Regions from separate parts of the Actinophytocola sp. KF-1 genome, predicted to be linked through region 2. Evidence: riboswitches for the same ligand, from Rfam matches in the RefSeq annotation. Region 2 holds a riboswitch; the other holds the start of a gene.

Region 1 (7,418 bases), on a different contig from region 2:
CTGTCGTGAATCCGCCTGGCGAGGTCCGAAAGGTAGTCGTGGCCGCCCGCGCGGTACGCCGCCACCTCGGACTCGTCGAGGCGGATCAGCACGGAATCGTCGATCACCGCGCTGTAGCTGTACCTGGCGTCGAGGTACAGGGTGCCCTGCTGCTCGACGAGGAACCACGCCCCCGGCTCGTGGTCGACGTAGTGCATGGCGTCGCGCTCCGCCGCGATCCTGGCCGCGTCGCCCCACTGCTCGACGGGCGGGATCGCCTCGAGCGGGCGCTGCCGCGCGTCGTTCATGGCGTGGTAGCCGAAGGTCGGGGCGGCGTCGCGGTACAGCGTGACGCAGATGATCCGCCTGCACGTGGTGCACGTGAGCTGGCTTTCGACCCGCGCCATCAGCCCCGAGGCGTGGAGTGGCCGCAGGTCGGCGAGCCTGACCCAGTGGGTGTCCTCGGTGAGGACACCGGCCGTGCGCGCCGCGGCGAGCGCGGCGGTGGTGGCGGCCACGTCGACCCCACCGTCCTGGCCGCGGACCAGCAGGTCAGCGCAGGCGGGGCAGTCGTCGTCCTCGGGACGGCACGCCAGACCGGGCTTGTCCGCGGTGACGGTGATGCCGACGAGGTTCCCCGCCGCCTTCCAGCCGCGGTTGTCCCTGAAGACGGCACGCGCGTACCCGCCGTCGAGCGTGAAGTACGGCGTGCCCAGCCCCGCGAAGTGGGGCGAACCCCCGATGGCCTGCGCGAGGTCGTCGAGGGTCGCGTCGTTGCCGGTGCCCGGGAGCCACTCCGCCAGGTCGAGCCCGCGCGGCGCGAGGTGCAGCAGCACCGCCACGACGGCGTCGTCGTGCAGGATGATCTCCCCGCCCGAGGCGAACAGCAGCCGCCGGGAGCGGCGCGCGGGCGCACCGACGAGCCGTTCCCTGGCCTCGGCCGGGTCACCGCCGAACGCGTCGGCCAGCGCGCGTACGGCCGGATCCTCTTCGGACCGGCCGAGCGCGCCGAGGATCACCGGCAGCCGGGTGCTCGTTCGCCATCGCGTCACCCGGCGATTATGCGGTCAGCCGGCCACGCGGCTGCCGTTGCCGGCCTTCATCGCGACGATCGCCGCGGCCCGGACGGCCTCGTGGAGCTGCCACACCGACTGGGCCGGGAGGTAGAAGCCCTCGCCCGGGGGTGGGACCACCGCGACGCGGCCGTCGGACACCGTCACCACGAGTGTCCGTTCGCGGTCGAGAGCGTCGACCACCGGCACTTCCCACGTATCCTGCGCACCCATGGCGCGACCTCCTGTCAAGCTGACTGACCGGAGGGTCGTCCGATGAGTGTTCCCCGTTACCGGATAAGGGAACGGGATGTGGGCGACAGCTGGAGCTGCTCCGGCGGCCTGCTCAGCTGCTTGGTCAGCACCGGCAGCGTGTCGTGGGTCCAGCGGGTGTCCCCGCCGAGCTGCCGCACGTGTTCCACCAGCTCGTCCCGCCCCGCGAACGAGCCGACCCACGCCACGACGTTCGCGTCCTCGCGGACGGGGAGAGCGGGGAAGTTGTTCTCGGCGCGCAGTGTGCGCAGGACCGCCAGTGGCTCGGCGCCTGCGCCGGCCAGCAGGGGCCGCACCGTCGAGGTGAAGAAGTCGACGAAGGCGTCCTCGCCGCCCTCCGGCAGGTGGTAGATGGTGACCGTGACCAGCGTGGTGTCACCGCCACGGGTGTAGCCCGTCAGGTCGAAGTCGGTCACCGGCCGCAGCAGCAGCACGTCGTCCGAGTCGATCATCGTGTCGTTGGCCTTGTCGCGGTGCGCCGCCCACACCGGACCGCCGTAGAAGTCCGCGAGCGCCCTGCCCCTGGTGGGCATGTCGGCGAAGCCGCGCAGCCAGACGAACCGGTCCTCGTCGTCGAGGTCCCGGAACTGGCCGAGGACCTGGGCGCCCACCGCGTCCTGGGTCTCCACGAACTCGCGGTCGAACAGGTCGATCAGGTCCTCGCGCCTGCCGGGGTGAAGGGTGTACTGCCGGAGCTCGAGAACATCGGTCATCGCCGCTCCCTCTCGCGGTGGATCACCTGGGTGGGTGTCACCTTATTGGTGCGCCATGTTTGATGTCAGGGTGCCCAGACTGCTGCTCGGTCCATTGCTGCGACACGTCGACACCCGCTCCGCCACGCTGTGGGTGGAGACGGACACGCCCTGCACCGTCACCATCGGGGCGGCGTCGGCCCACACGTTCACCGTCTCCGGCCACCACTACGCGCTGGTCGTGGTCACCGACCTCGAACCGGGCACCGCGACGCCCTACGAGGTGGCGCTCGACGGCGAGACCGTGTGGCCGCCCGCCGACTCGGCCTTCCCGCCCAGCCGGATCCGCACCTATCCGGAAGGCGGCGACCCGGCCTTCCTCATGCTGTTCGGCTCCTGCCGGCTCCCGGAGACCGACGACCCCGCCGAGCAGCGCCGGATGGGCACCGACGCGCTCGCCGCCTACGCCCACCGCATGCTCACCGAGGACGAGATCGACTGGCCGGACTCGCTGATGCTGCTCGGCGACCAGGTCTACGCCGACGAGACCACCAAGGGCACCCGGGCGTGGATCGCGCAGCGGCGGTCGCTCAAGGAGCCGCCGGGCGTCGAGGTCCGCGACTTCGAGGAGTACACCCGGCTGTACCTCGAGGCGTGGACCGCGCCGCTGACCCGCTGGCTGATGTCGACCGTGCCCACGTCGATGATCTTCGACGACCACGACGTGCGCGACGACTGGAACACCTCCCAGACCTGGCGGGACGAGAAGGAGCGGACGTCGTGGTGGCCGCGCCGCGAACGGGAGGCGCTCGCCACCTACTGGATCTACCAGCAGCTCGGCAACCTCAGCCCGGCCGACCTCGAGACCGACGACCTGTACAAGGCGGTCCTCGAGAAGGGCAGGGACGGCGACGCGGCCGACCTGCTCGACGAGTTCGCCGAGAAGGCCCGCCAGGAGGTCAACGGCGCCAAGGGCACCCGCTGGAGCTACCGGCGCGACTTCGGCAACGTGCGGCTGCTCGTGGTGGACACCCGGTCCGGCCGCATCCTGTCCGGCGGCGCCCGGTCGATGGTCAGCGACCAGGAGTTCGAGTGGATCGAGGAGAACGCCACCGGCGAGTTCGACCACCTGCTCATCGGGTCGTCGCTGCCGTGGCTGATGCCGCACGGGATCAGCCACCTCCAGTCGATGAACGAGGTCGCGTGCCGCCGACCGGGGTGGCGCGGACGGGTCGCGGAGAAGCTGCGGCAGGTCGCCGACCTTGAGCACTGGCCGTCGTTCCGCGCGTCGTCCGACCGGCTGGCGCGGCTCATCCAGCGCATCGCCGACACCGAGACGTCCACGGTGTGCGTGCTCTCCGGCGACGTCCACCACGTGTACGCGGCGAAGGTGCGGTTCCCCCGGCCGACGAAGGCCGCGGTGTGGCAGCTCGTGTGCTCGCCCGTGCACAACCGCGCGCCCGCGTTGATGCGGCCGCTGTTCCGGATCGGCTGGTGGCGCCCGGTCGCGGCGGTGCTGAAGTGGTGGATGCTGCGGTCGCCGCACATCGAGCCGCTGCCCGTCGAGTGGGACAAGGTCGCCGGGCCGTACTTCGGCAACGCGATCGCGACCCTGCGCGCGAACGGGCGGGAGGCCGAGATGGTCGTGGAGCTGGCGGAGGGTGGTCGCGAGGCACCGAAGTTGAGGCCGCTGGTCCAGCTGCCGCTGACCCGCGGGAATCCCGGGTAATCGTTTGCATGGATAATCACCGCCATGGCGATGCCGCACGGACCGCAACACGGTGGTTACCCGTACGGGCAGCCCAGCGTCGGGCGCCTGGTCGTCGACTGCTCGCACCCGCCGACGCAGTTCCTGCTGAAGGCGACCGGGCCGAAGATCGAGATCAACGGGACGCCGCAGAACGTCAGATGGGGACCGTCGCCGTTCGACCTGCCCGCAGGCACCTACAACGTCAAGGTCTGCACGCGGTACCTGGGTGAGTTCGGACCCGCGTACCTGCCGGTGCAGGTCGCGCCGGGCCAGGTCACGACGGTGTACTACCGCGCCCCCGCCACCATCGGCATGAAGGGCGCGATCGGCTTCACGCCCCAGAAGACGCGCGGCATCAACAAGATCCTGTGGCTGGAGATCATGATCGTGATCTTCGCCGTCTTCATGATCCTGGCCGCCACCCTGAACTAGACCTCGCGAGTCACGCTCTCGTACACAGCGAGTTGTACGTTTCGTGCAGTCGACACCTGCACGAAACGTACAACTCGGTGTGCGTGCGAGCGAGACTCGCGGTGTCCGGGGGCGTGACTCGCGGGGTCAGGCGTTGCGGATGGTGTCCAGGACGCCGTTGATCTCTTCTGCCAGGGACGTGTCGCTGGCGGTGATGCCGCCTTCCGAGTGGGTGCTGCAGCGGAAGGTCAGCGTGCGCCAGCGGATGTCGATGTCCGGGTGGTGGTTGTCGTTCTCGGCGATCTCCGCCACCCGGTTCACGACCTGGATGGCCTGCGGGAAGCTCGCCAGCTCCACCTCGCGGACCAGCGCGCCCTCCTCCAGGCGCCACTCCTGCAGGTGACCGAGGGCCTTGCCGACTTCTTCTTCGCTGAGCAGCTCGGGCATGTGTCCATGGTGACGCCTCCCACCCGTGAACGCACAGGTAGGCTCGGGTGATCACACGGGAGTCCGGTGTAGCGCCGGGCTGAGAGGAGGGCTCGCAGCCCTCGACCGTTCGAACCTGATCCGGGTAATGCCGGTGCAGGGAGGAGGCATCATGCGGTTACGCACGTTTCTGCTGGTCGGCGCCCTTGCCGTGAGCGGATGTTCGGTGGGCGCGGGCGGTGACGACAGCGGCGGGCGCAAGGTCGTGCTCGTCACCCACGACTCGTTCGCCATGAGCGACGACGTGCTGAAGAAGTTCACCGACGACACCGGCATCACGATCGACGTGCGCAAGCTCGGCGACGCGGGCGCGCTCACCAACCAGCTCGTGCTCACCAAGGGCAGCCCGATCGGGGACGTCGCGTACGGCGTGGACACCACGTTCGCGTCCCGCGCGCTCGACGAGGACGTGTTCGCCGCGTACGCCCCCGACGTCGACGGGCCCGCCGACTACGCGATCGACGACACGCACCGGCTGACCGCCGTCGACATCGGCGACGTCTGCCTCAACATCGACCCGGCCGCGCTCAAGGCCAAGGGCGTGCCGGAGCCGGCGGGCTACGCCGACCTGGTGAAGCCCGAGTACAAGGACATGCTGGTCGTCGAGGACCCGGCGACCTCCTCGCCCGGCCTCGCCTACCTGCTCGGCACCATCGCCAAGCTCGGCGACGGCTGGCAGGACCACTGGCGGGCGCTCAAGGCCAACGGCGTGCAGGTCGTCAGCGGCTGGGAGGAGGCGTACACGCAGGAGTTCTCCGGCTCCTCCGGCAAGGGGCCGCGGCCGATCGTCGTCTCCTACGCGTCGTCGCCGTCCGCCGAGCTGGACGATCAGGGCAACCCGCGCACGAAAGCGGTGCTCGGCACGTGCTTCCGGCAGGTCGAGTACGCGGGCGTGCTGAAGGGCGCCGCGCACGGCGACGACGCGAAGAAGGTGATGGACTTCCTGCTGTCGGAGCAGTTCCAGTCGCAGGTGCCGGAGCAGATGTACGTGTACCCCGCCCGCGCCGGGGTCGCCCTGCCGGAGGCGTGGCAGAAGGCCGCGCCGCTGCCGTCCGACTCCGCCGAGCTGCCGCCCGCCGAGATCCAGCAGAACCGGGAGCGGTGGATCGGCGAGTGGCGCGCGATCGTGCAGGGCTGAGACCTGGCGGGCGGCGCCGCCGCAGCGTCCGCCGCCCGAGCTGACACGCCGTCCGGCCCCGAGCGCGGGCCACGCCGCGCAGGCCGAGAAGACCCGAGCCATCGGAACGAGCCCATGACACGCAGCCGAGGAGCGAAGCGGCGCACCGAGCCGAGCCTGGTGCTCGTCGCGCTGGTGCCGCTGGGGTTCCTCGCCGTCTTCTTCGTGTGGCCGGTCGTCGCGATCCTGCGGCTCGGCCTCGCGGAGGGCGGCGTGCTCGGCACGCTCGCGTCCGCGGAGGTGTGGCGGCTCGTCGGGTTCACCGTCGCGCAGGCGGCGGGGGCGACGGCCGTGGCGGTCGTCGCCGGGCTGCCGGTGGCGTTCCTGCTGGCCAGGACGCGGCTGCCGGGACTCGGGCTCGTCCGGGTGATCATCCTGGTGCCGTTCGTGCTGCCCAGCGTGGTGGTCGGCCTGGCGTTCCGGGCGCTGCTGCCCGACGGCGGGGTGTGGGCGATCGTGCTCGCCAACGCGTCCTTCAACGTGGCGGTTGTCGCGCGGACGGTCGCCGGGCTGTGGACCCACCTCGACCGGCGGGCCGAGGACGCCGCCCGCGCGCTGGGCGCGTCGCGGCTGCGCACGTTCACCGGCGTCACGCTGCCCGCGCTCGCACCGGCGATCGGGTCGGCGGCCGCGGTCGTGTTCCTGTTCTGCGCCACCAGCTTCGGGGTGGTGCTGATCCTCGGCGGCGCGCGGCTGCGGACCCTCGAGACCGAGATCTACCTGCGGACCGTGGAACTGCTCGACCTGTCCGGGGCGGCCGCGCTGTCGCTGCTGCAGCTGGGCGCGGTGGTGGCGGCGCTGTCGATCGGGGCGGTCATGAGGCGGCGCAGGGAGACGGCGTTGCGGCTCCGCGGCCAGGCCGAGTCCGCGCGCAGGCCGTCCGGCGGTGAGTGGTGGGTCGTGGCGGCCGCGTTCACCGTGGTCGCGGCGCTGCTCGTGCCGGTGGCGACGCTGGTCGCGCGCTCGTTCGCGGAAGGCCTCGACGGGTACCGGGCGCTCACCGGCGTCGGCTACGCGGGCTCGCTCGACATCTCCGGCTTCGACGCCGCCCGCAACTCCCTCGCCGCCGCCACGGACGCCACGCTGATCGCGGTCACGCTCGGCACCATGGCGAGCGTCGTGCTGGTGTCCCTGGCCCGCAACCGGGTGCGGTACGTCGAGGTCATCGACACGGCGTTCATGCTGCCGCTCGGCGTGTCCGCGGTGACCGTCGGCTTCGGCTACCTGATCACGCTCGACGTGCTGCCGGGCGACCTGCGCACGTCCGCCGCGCTGGTGCCGCTGGCGCAGGCGCTGGTGGTGACGCCGCTGGTCATCCGCATCGTGCTGCCGGTGCTGCGGTCGATCGACGAACGGCTGCGGCAGGCGGCGGCGACGCTCGGCGCGAGCCCGTGGCGGGTGTGGCGGGAGGTCGACGTGCCGATGGCGGGCCGGTCGCTGGGCACCGCGGCCGCGTTCGGGTTCGTGGTGGCGCTGGGCGAATTCGGCGCGACGAGCTTCCTCGCCCGCCCCGACACGGCCACGCTCCCGGTCGCGATCGCCCGGCTCATCTCACGGCCCGGCGAGCTGAACAACGAGATGGCGTACGCGGCGTGCAC
Region 2 (7,418 bases):
TCCTCCGCGCTCGCGCGTGGCATGTCGGTCCCGGACGCCGTGCGGTTCGGCAAGTGGTTCGTCACCAACGCGGTGCAGCACGCGTACCCGCTGGGTGGCGGGGTGGGACCAGTCTCGGCGTTCTGGCGGCTGCCCGAGGACGGGACGTTTACAGTCTCCTGACGTGAAACCCAGGGACCGCGTGCGTGCGTTCGTCGAGCACAAGCGCTTCCAGCACTTCATCATCTGGGTGATCGTCGTGAACGCGATCACACTGGGGCTCGAGACGTCGCCCGTGGTGCTGCGCGAGGTCGGCGGCCTGCTGCACGTCGCCGACCACGTGATGCTCTACATCTTCACGGTGGAGCTGGCGCTGCGCCTGTACGCGCACGGCTGGCGGTTCTTCCGCGACTCGTGGAACGTCTTCGACTTCGTGATCGTCGCGATCTCGCTGATCCCGGCGTCCGGCCCGTTCTCCGTGCTGCGCGCGCTGCGGATCCTGCGTGCGCTGCGGCTGGTCTCGGCGGTGCCCGCGATGCGGCGGGTGGTGTCGGGGCTGCTGGCGGCGGTGCCCGGCATGGCGTCGATCGGCGCGCTGCTGGCGTTGATCATCTACGTGGCCGCGGTGATGGCGACGAAGCTGTTCGGCACGATCTCGCCGGAGTACTTCGGTGACCTGGGCACCACGCTGTTCACGCTGTTCCAGACCATGACCGGCGAGGCGTGGCCGGACATCGCGCGCGAGGTGATGGCCGAAGCGCCCCTGGCGTGGATCTTCTTCGTGATCTACATCCTGATCTCCAGCTTCGCGGTGCTGAACCTGTTCATCGCGGTGATCGTGAGCGGGATGGAGAAGACGGTGGCGAACGACCTCGTCGAGGCCGAGGACCGGCACGCGGCCGACCAGGCGGCGTCGGACGCGCTGATCCTGGAGGAGGTCAGGGCGTTGCGGCGGGAAGTGGCCGAGCTGCGGGAGCAGCAGCGGGAACGGGCGTGAGAAACCGGCCGACCACCGGCACGCCCCGCGAGTCACGCTCTCAGACACCGCGAGTCACGCTCTCGTGCACATCGAGTTGTACGTTTCGTGCACATCGGGCCTGCACGAAACGTACAACTCGGTATGTGTGAGAGCGCGACTCGCGGTGTTCGGGGGTCAGCGTGGGGGGCTTGAGGCTTGGGCCCAGAAGCGTTGGGGGACGCGGCCCGCGCTGTGGGCCAGGCGGCCCGCCATGACGCCGTGGCGCATGGCCGCTGCCATCGCCTCCGGATCCGTTGCCCTGGTGACCGCGGTGGCCAGCAGGACCGCCGAGCAGCCCAGTTCCATGGCGAGAGCCGCGTCGGAGGCCGTGCCGATGCCCGCGTCCAGGATCACCGGGACGCCCGCGCGTTTCACGATCAGCTCGATGTTGTGCGGGTTGCGGATGCCGAGCCCCGTGCCGATCGGCGAGCCCAGCGGCATCACCGCGACGCAGCCCAGTTCCTCCAGCCGCAGCGCGAGCACCGGGTCGTCGTTCGTGTAGGGCAGGACGGTGAACCCGTCGTCGACGAGTGTCGCCGCGGCTTCCAGCAGTTCGACCGGGTCCGGGAGGAGCGTGCGGTCGTCGGCGACGACCTCCAGCTTCACCCAGGACGTGCCCAGCGCCTCGCGGGCCATCCGCGCGGTGAGCACGGCCTCCGCGGCGGTGCGGCAGCCCGCGGTGTTCGGCAGCGGGTCGATGCCCAGCCGTTCCAGCACCTCCAGCACACCGGTGCCGCCCTGGGTGTCGACGCGGCGGATGGACACCGTGGTCAGCTCGGTGCCCGACGCCTTCAGCGCGCGCTCCAGCACCGCGAGGTTCGCGGCGCCGCCGGTGCCCATGATCAGGCGCGACGAGTACTGCCGGTCGCCGATGACCAGTGGGTCGTCCATGTCAGCCTCCCTGCACCGCGGTCAGGACCTCGACGTCGGCGCCGTCCGGCACCACCGTCGTGTCGTGCTCGGTGCGCGCGACGACCTGGTTGTCGACCGCGACCGCGACCCCCTTGGCAGGCACGCCGAGGGCCGCGAGCATCTCCGTCACCGTCGCGCCGTCCGGCACCTCGCGTTCCGTGCCGTTGACCCGTACGTACATCACGTCACCTCTCCAGTCGGGCGGGGTCCGCTGACTTGATCTCGGCGGGCGGCTCGGCACCGGCGACCATGGCGCGGATCGCGTCCGCCGTGATCGGGGCGAGCAGCAGGCCGTTGCGGTGGTGCCCGGCCGCGACCAGCACCCCCGGTTCGAGCGCGCCGACCAGCGGGAGGTTGTCCCGGCTGCCGGCACGCAGTCCCGCCGCGGTTTCCACCAGCTCGTACTCCGCGATCGCGGGCACCACGCGTTCGGCGTACATGAGCAGGTCACGCACCCCGGCGGCGGTCACCGCGGTGTCGAAACCGGCCTCGTACTGCGTCGCGCCGAGCACCAGTTCGCCGTCGGACCGAGGCACCAGGTAGATGGGCCGGGACTCGACGAGCGCCCGCACGGTGTGCCGCGGCGGCGGCAACGTCCCGTCCCGGGCACGCAGCCGCAGGATCTCCCCCTTCACCGGTCGCACCGCGGAAGCGAGCGCCGGGTGCAGCGCACCACTCCACGCCCCGGCGGCGATCACGGCGGTGTCGCACCGCAGCACGGACCCGGCCAGCTCCACCGCACCGCCGCGCACCGCGCGAGCGGACTCCCGGACGAACTGAACCCCGGCCTCGTAGGCGTGGGAAGTCAAGCGCCGCAACAACTCCCGGTTGTCGACGGCGAGATCCCCGGACACCTTGAGTCCACTGCGGACACTGGGCCCGATGGTCGGCTCGACCCGCCGCAACTCCCGCCGGGACAACCGCTCGACGGCCCGCCCCTGCCGGGCGAGGAAGTCGGCGACGATGTCGAGCTGTGCGGCGTCGGCAGCGTCGAACCCGGCGACGACGGTGCCTTCCCTGAACAGCTCGACGCCGAGATCGGCCGCGAACCCGGGCCAGGAGGCGAGCGATGCGGTCCCGACGTCGAGGAGTTCCTCCTCCCCGGGCCACGCCTCGGTGACAGGCGCGAGCATCCCCCCGGCCACCCACGACGCCCCGCGAGCGGGCGCCGGATCAACGAGCGTCACGTCGTTGTCGGCAGCGAGCCGCCAGGCAACGGCCAACCCGACAACGCCACCACCGACGACGACCACAGTGTGATTCACAGCACCCTCACGCTCCCTGCGCCGGCATGATCCGGATCAGGTTCGACGGTCGGGATCGGCAGATCCCCTCTCAGCCCAGTCCTCTGGACTCCCGTGCGGACCACCTCCACCGTATAGCGTGCAAGGGTGCCTGGACTAGACGGAGACCAGATTCGACGGCGACTGGCGGACGCGCGGCTGTACCTGTGCACGGGAAACCGCCCGGACCTGGCGGAGTTCGCGGACGCGGCACTCGCGGGCGGGGTCGACGCGATCCAGCTGCGGGAGAAGGGCATCGAGGCGCGGGAGGAGCTGGCCGCGCTGGAGGTGCTGGCGGAGGCGTGCGCCCGGCATGGCGCACTGCTGTCGGTGAACGACCGCGCGGACGTGGCACTGGCCGCCGGCGCGGACATCCTGCACCTCGGCCAGGACGACCTGCCAGTGCATTGGGCCCGCAAACTCCTCGGCGACGACGTGGTGCTCGGCCGCTCAACCCACGACGAGGCCCAGGCGAAGGCGGCGTTCGACGAACCGGGCGTGGACTACTTCTGCACGGGCCCGTGCTGGCCAACCCCGACGAAGCCGGGCCGCCCGGCACCGGGCCTGGACCTGGTGCGCGCAACGGCGGAGGCAAAACCGGACCGCCCGTGGTTCGCGATCGGCGGCATCGACGAGGCCCGGCTGCCGGAGGTACTGGCCGCGGGCGCGACCCGGGTGGTGGTGGTCCGCGCCATCACGGAAGCGGAAGACCCCCGAGCAGCGGCGTCCCGCCTGGCAGCAGCACTACGCCCCTGACGAACGAAGGACAGGGCCACCCAGGACCGCCCCGAACGGGCGCTAGCCCACCACCAGAGGAGCTGCCTGCCTGCCATCCCGTCGACCTGGCGAAGCCCGATCACACTGTGTCAAGGGGGCCCGGATGCACGACGCAACCCGAAGACCAAACCGCCCGGGCCCCCTTGACGCGGTGTGATAGCCCGTGGGAGGTCGACGGGATGGCAGGCAGCCACGGACACCAGTCCTTGCCAAACCAGCCCCGTGCAAGACCCCCGCCATCCCGGAGACCAGCCCGTCCGGCGAGGACCCCCCGGAGGGAAAAACCCACCAACAGGAAACCATCAAGCCGGACCGAACACGAAGCAACCACACCGAGCGACACAGCCACAAACGCCGCTGACCAGCGAAAACCGAAAGAAAACCGCAGCCCCAGTACGTACGGACAGCCCCCACCACTCCCGGGGGCACCCCGCTGTCCAGTCTACCGGTGTCCACCGACAGGGGGACGGAAGTCGATCTTGGCTGTGGACAACCACCCCACCTGTGGACAGAAAGGAACCAGCGGACGGGCCGGCAGGGTTCGGCCCGTCCGCTGGCATGGTGGGCGTCAGCCGGTGTACAGGGACAGCCCGTACGCGCTCAAGGCTTCGTTGACCTTCTGGAAGTACGTGGTCCCGCCGGAGCTGCAGTTGCCGGAACCACCCGAGGTCATGCCCTGGGCCTGGACGCGCGTGCCGGAGCCGGGGTTGGACACGAGGGACCCGCCGGAGTCACCCGGCTCGGCGCACACGTTGGTGCGGATCGTGTCGTAGACGCACCCCTGGGAGTAGCACACCGTCGCGCTGGTGGACGCGACGCTGCCGCAGTGCCAGCCGGTGGTGGAACCGGAACGGCACACCGCGCCACCGGCACCGACGAGCTGCGAACCGGCGACGGTCACGTCGCTGCCCGCGCTGTACCGGTCGACGTACGGCGTCGACACGGCCGAGCTGGAGCTCACGGTGATGCGGCCGTAGTCGTTGGTCGGGAACGACGAACCGGAGACGGTGCCGATGGTGCCGCCGGAGCCGGACCAGGTGCCGCCGAGGTTGGTGCAGTGACCGGCGGTGATGACGTACCGGGCACCGCTCGAGCTGCGGGCGTTGAAGCCGAGCGAGCAGCGGGAGCCGCTGCTGGTCCGGATCGCCTGACCGCCGATGAGGTTCCAGAACGTCTGCGGGCGCTCGGCGACGTGCTCGAACCGCACGTCGGCGCCGAGGCTCTTCGCCCACGTCGCCGCCGTCGACTCGTTGCCGTACACCGACACGACCACGGCGTTCGTGGCGTCGTCGACGTGCCAGCCGGTGACCGAGCTCGGCCTGGCCGCGGTGGCCCGGTCGAGCTTGGCCTTGGTGGCGCTGAGTTCGGCCGCGCTGTGCTCGACCACGCGAGCGAGCGCACCGGCCGCCGTGACCTCGGCGGCGCGGGACGCGTCGGCGACGTTGACGACCAGCTTGCCGGACGCGGCGTCGAAGCGGCTGCCCGCGTAGTCGCTGCCCAAGGCGATACGCAGGGTCTTGTCCTTCGACCACGCCACCTTTTCCTGCTGGTAGCGGGCCTCAGCCTGTTGCGGGGTCAGGCCGAGGTCACGCTGCAGCGCCGCCTGGATCTCGCTGGAGTCCGACGTCACCGGCGCGCCGTTCGCGGGCATGGTGACGGTCAGTGCCAGACCCACGGCGAGCAGTGCGGTGCTGCCCATGCGCACAAGGGTTGTGCGTTTCATCAGGTTTGCTCCCTCGTCTCTTGCAGGGGGAACCCGGGAGCGAGCAGGGGATCGATAAAGCTCCCGGGCAACAACGGAGACGGTTCTCACCATCCGGGATGGATGGCCTTCTGAAACTATTTGCTTACGCAGCGTCCGGCGATCGGCCGTTCGGGGACAACAGTTGCCATGTGCGCGCCCGGTTTGCTACCCAGTGTCAGTTTGTCGGGATGACACTGCCGCCCGGCGGCTCCACCTCGGTGGTCGTGGTCTCGGGCGGTGTAGTCGTGGTCGTGGTGGTCGACGAGTCGCTCGGCGGGGTCGTCGTGGTGGTGCTGCTGGTCGGACCGGTCGTGGTGGAGGTCGGCTGCTCCGACCCGCTCTCCGGCGCCGTCGGCGTCGTGGTGGACGTCGTCGGGCCGGACGGCTGCTGCCGCTGCTCACCGTTGTCGCTCTTGGGGTCGACGATGCTGCCGAACGTGGTCCCGTTGCCGCCGGACAGCGTCTCGCCGCGCAGCCACTCGACGCCGGTCACGGCCAGCATGCCCAGCGCGAACGCCGCGAGGCTGGCGACGACCAGCATCGGCCAGCGCAGCCGCCGCCGGTCCGCGGGCGGCCGGTCACCGGGCACCGGTTCCGCCTCGACCTCCTCGCCCGGCGGTTCGGGTTCCTTGTCCGGGTCCTCGTCGGAGACCAGCACCGTGGTGCCGCCGGACTTGCCGACGACCTTGGCGCGGACGGTGCGCACGCCCTCGGTGGTCCGCTCGATGGACCGCAGGTACAGGGCACCGCCGATGGTCGACACGATGCTCGCCAGCCCGGCGCCGACCACGGTGCCCGCGACCCCCATGGTGGAGCCGATCAGCGCAGCGGTGACCGCCGCCAGCGCCCCGGCCAGGACCTGGCTGATCCTTACTCTGTCCGTCTCTTCCTTGTCGCTCATGATCCTTCGTCTGTTGACGACCGCTCCCACTTGTCCAACGGCTGGGACGGACGTGCCACTCCCCTGGTTGGCCGATGGTGAGCACCACCACAGTCCATTGTGGACAGTGCATACTTGGTGTCGTGCGACTGACCACCATCGACGACATCGAGGCCGCCGCCGCGCGCATCGGCGACCGCATCGTGCGAACTCCTTTGCTGCCCTGCCTTTGGGCGCCGCCCGACCGTCCCTTGTGGCTCAAACCCGAGCAGCTGCAACCGATCGGCGCGTTCAAGATGCGCGGCGCCGCGAACGCGATCGGACGGCTGCCCGACGAGGTGCGTACCCGCGGCGTGGTCGCTTATTCGAGCGGGAACCACGCGCAGGCCGTGGCCTACGTCGCCAAGCTGTACGGCGTGCCCGCGACCATCGTGGTGACGACCAACACGCCCCAGGTCAAGGTGGATGCGACCCGGCGGCACGGCGCGGAGGTGCTGATCGTGCCACCCGCGGACCGCGAGTCGGCGGCCGAGGAGGTCGTCGCGCGCAACGGCGGCACGCTGATCCCGCCGTTCGACCACCCGGACGTCATCGCCGGTCAGGGCACGATCGGCCTGGAGATCGCCGCCGACCTGCCGGACGTCGAGGTCGTGCTGGTGCCGGTGAGCGGCGCCGGGCTGATCTCCGGGGTGGCCGCCGCGATCAAGGCGAAGGCGCCGCACGCACGCGTCGTCGGCGTCGAGCCGGAGCTGGCTGGTGACACCGCGGAGGGCTTCCGCACCGGTCAGCGCCCGAACTGGTCGACCGACGACCGGGCCCGCACGA

The links. A riboswitch is a leader RNA that binds a small molecule or an ion and turns the genes downstream of it on or off. The one in region 2 is predicted to bind thiamine pyrophosphate.
Region 1: another riboswitch for thiamine pyrophosphate. It lies ahead of ACYQ77_RS02345 (thiamine ABC transporter substrate-binding protein); the one in region 2 lies ahead of thiO (glycine oxidase ThiO).

Annotation. Positions count from the first base shown of each region.
Region 1 covers NZ_BAAFVK010000001.1:456,728-464,145, reverse strand. The annotation lists gene ACYQ77_RS02375 (hypothetical protein) at 1-1,031, opposite strand, end outside; gene ACYQ77_RS02370 (hypothetical protein) at 1,047-1,265, opposite strand; gene ACYQ77_RS02365 (NIPSNAP family protein) at 1,322-2,017, opposite strand; gene ACYQ77_RS02360 (alkaline phosphatase D family protein) at 2,088-3,725, shown strand; gene ACYQ77_RS02355 (hypothetical protein) at 3,750-4,178, shown strand; gene ACYQ77_RS02350 (4a-hydroxytetrahydrobiopterin dehydratase) at 4,305-4,604, opposite strand; TPP riboswitch at 4,650-4,764, shown strand; gene ACYQ77_RS02345 (thiamine ABC transporter substrate-binding protein) at 4,756-5,781, shown strand; gene ACYQ77_RS02340 (ABC transporter permease) at 5,896-7,418, shown strand, end outside.
Region 2 covers NZ_BAAFVK010000013.1:52,670-60,087, forward strand. The annotation lists gene thiD (bifunctional hydroxymethylpyrimidine kinase/phosphomethylpyrimidine kinase) at 1-162, shown strand, start outside; gene ACYQ77_RS33780 (ion transporter) at 164-976, shown strand; gene thiG (thiazole synthase) at 1,133-1,888, opposite strand; gene thiS (sulfur carrier protein ThiS) at 1,890-2,090, opposite strand; gene thiO (glycine oxidase ThiO) at 2,095-3,174, opposite strand; TPP riboswitch at 3,171-3,279, opposite strand; gene thiE (thiamine phosphate synthase) at 3,301-3,948, shown strand; gene ACYQ77_RS33805 (S1 family peptidase) at 4,538-5,668, opposite strand; gene ACYQ77_RS33810 (hypothetical protein) at 5,889-6,614, opposite strand; gene ACYQ77_RS33815 (threonine ammonia-lyase) at 6,737-7,418, shown strand, end outside.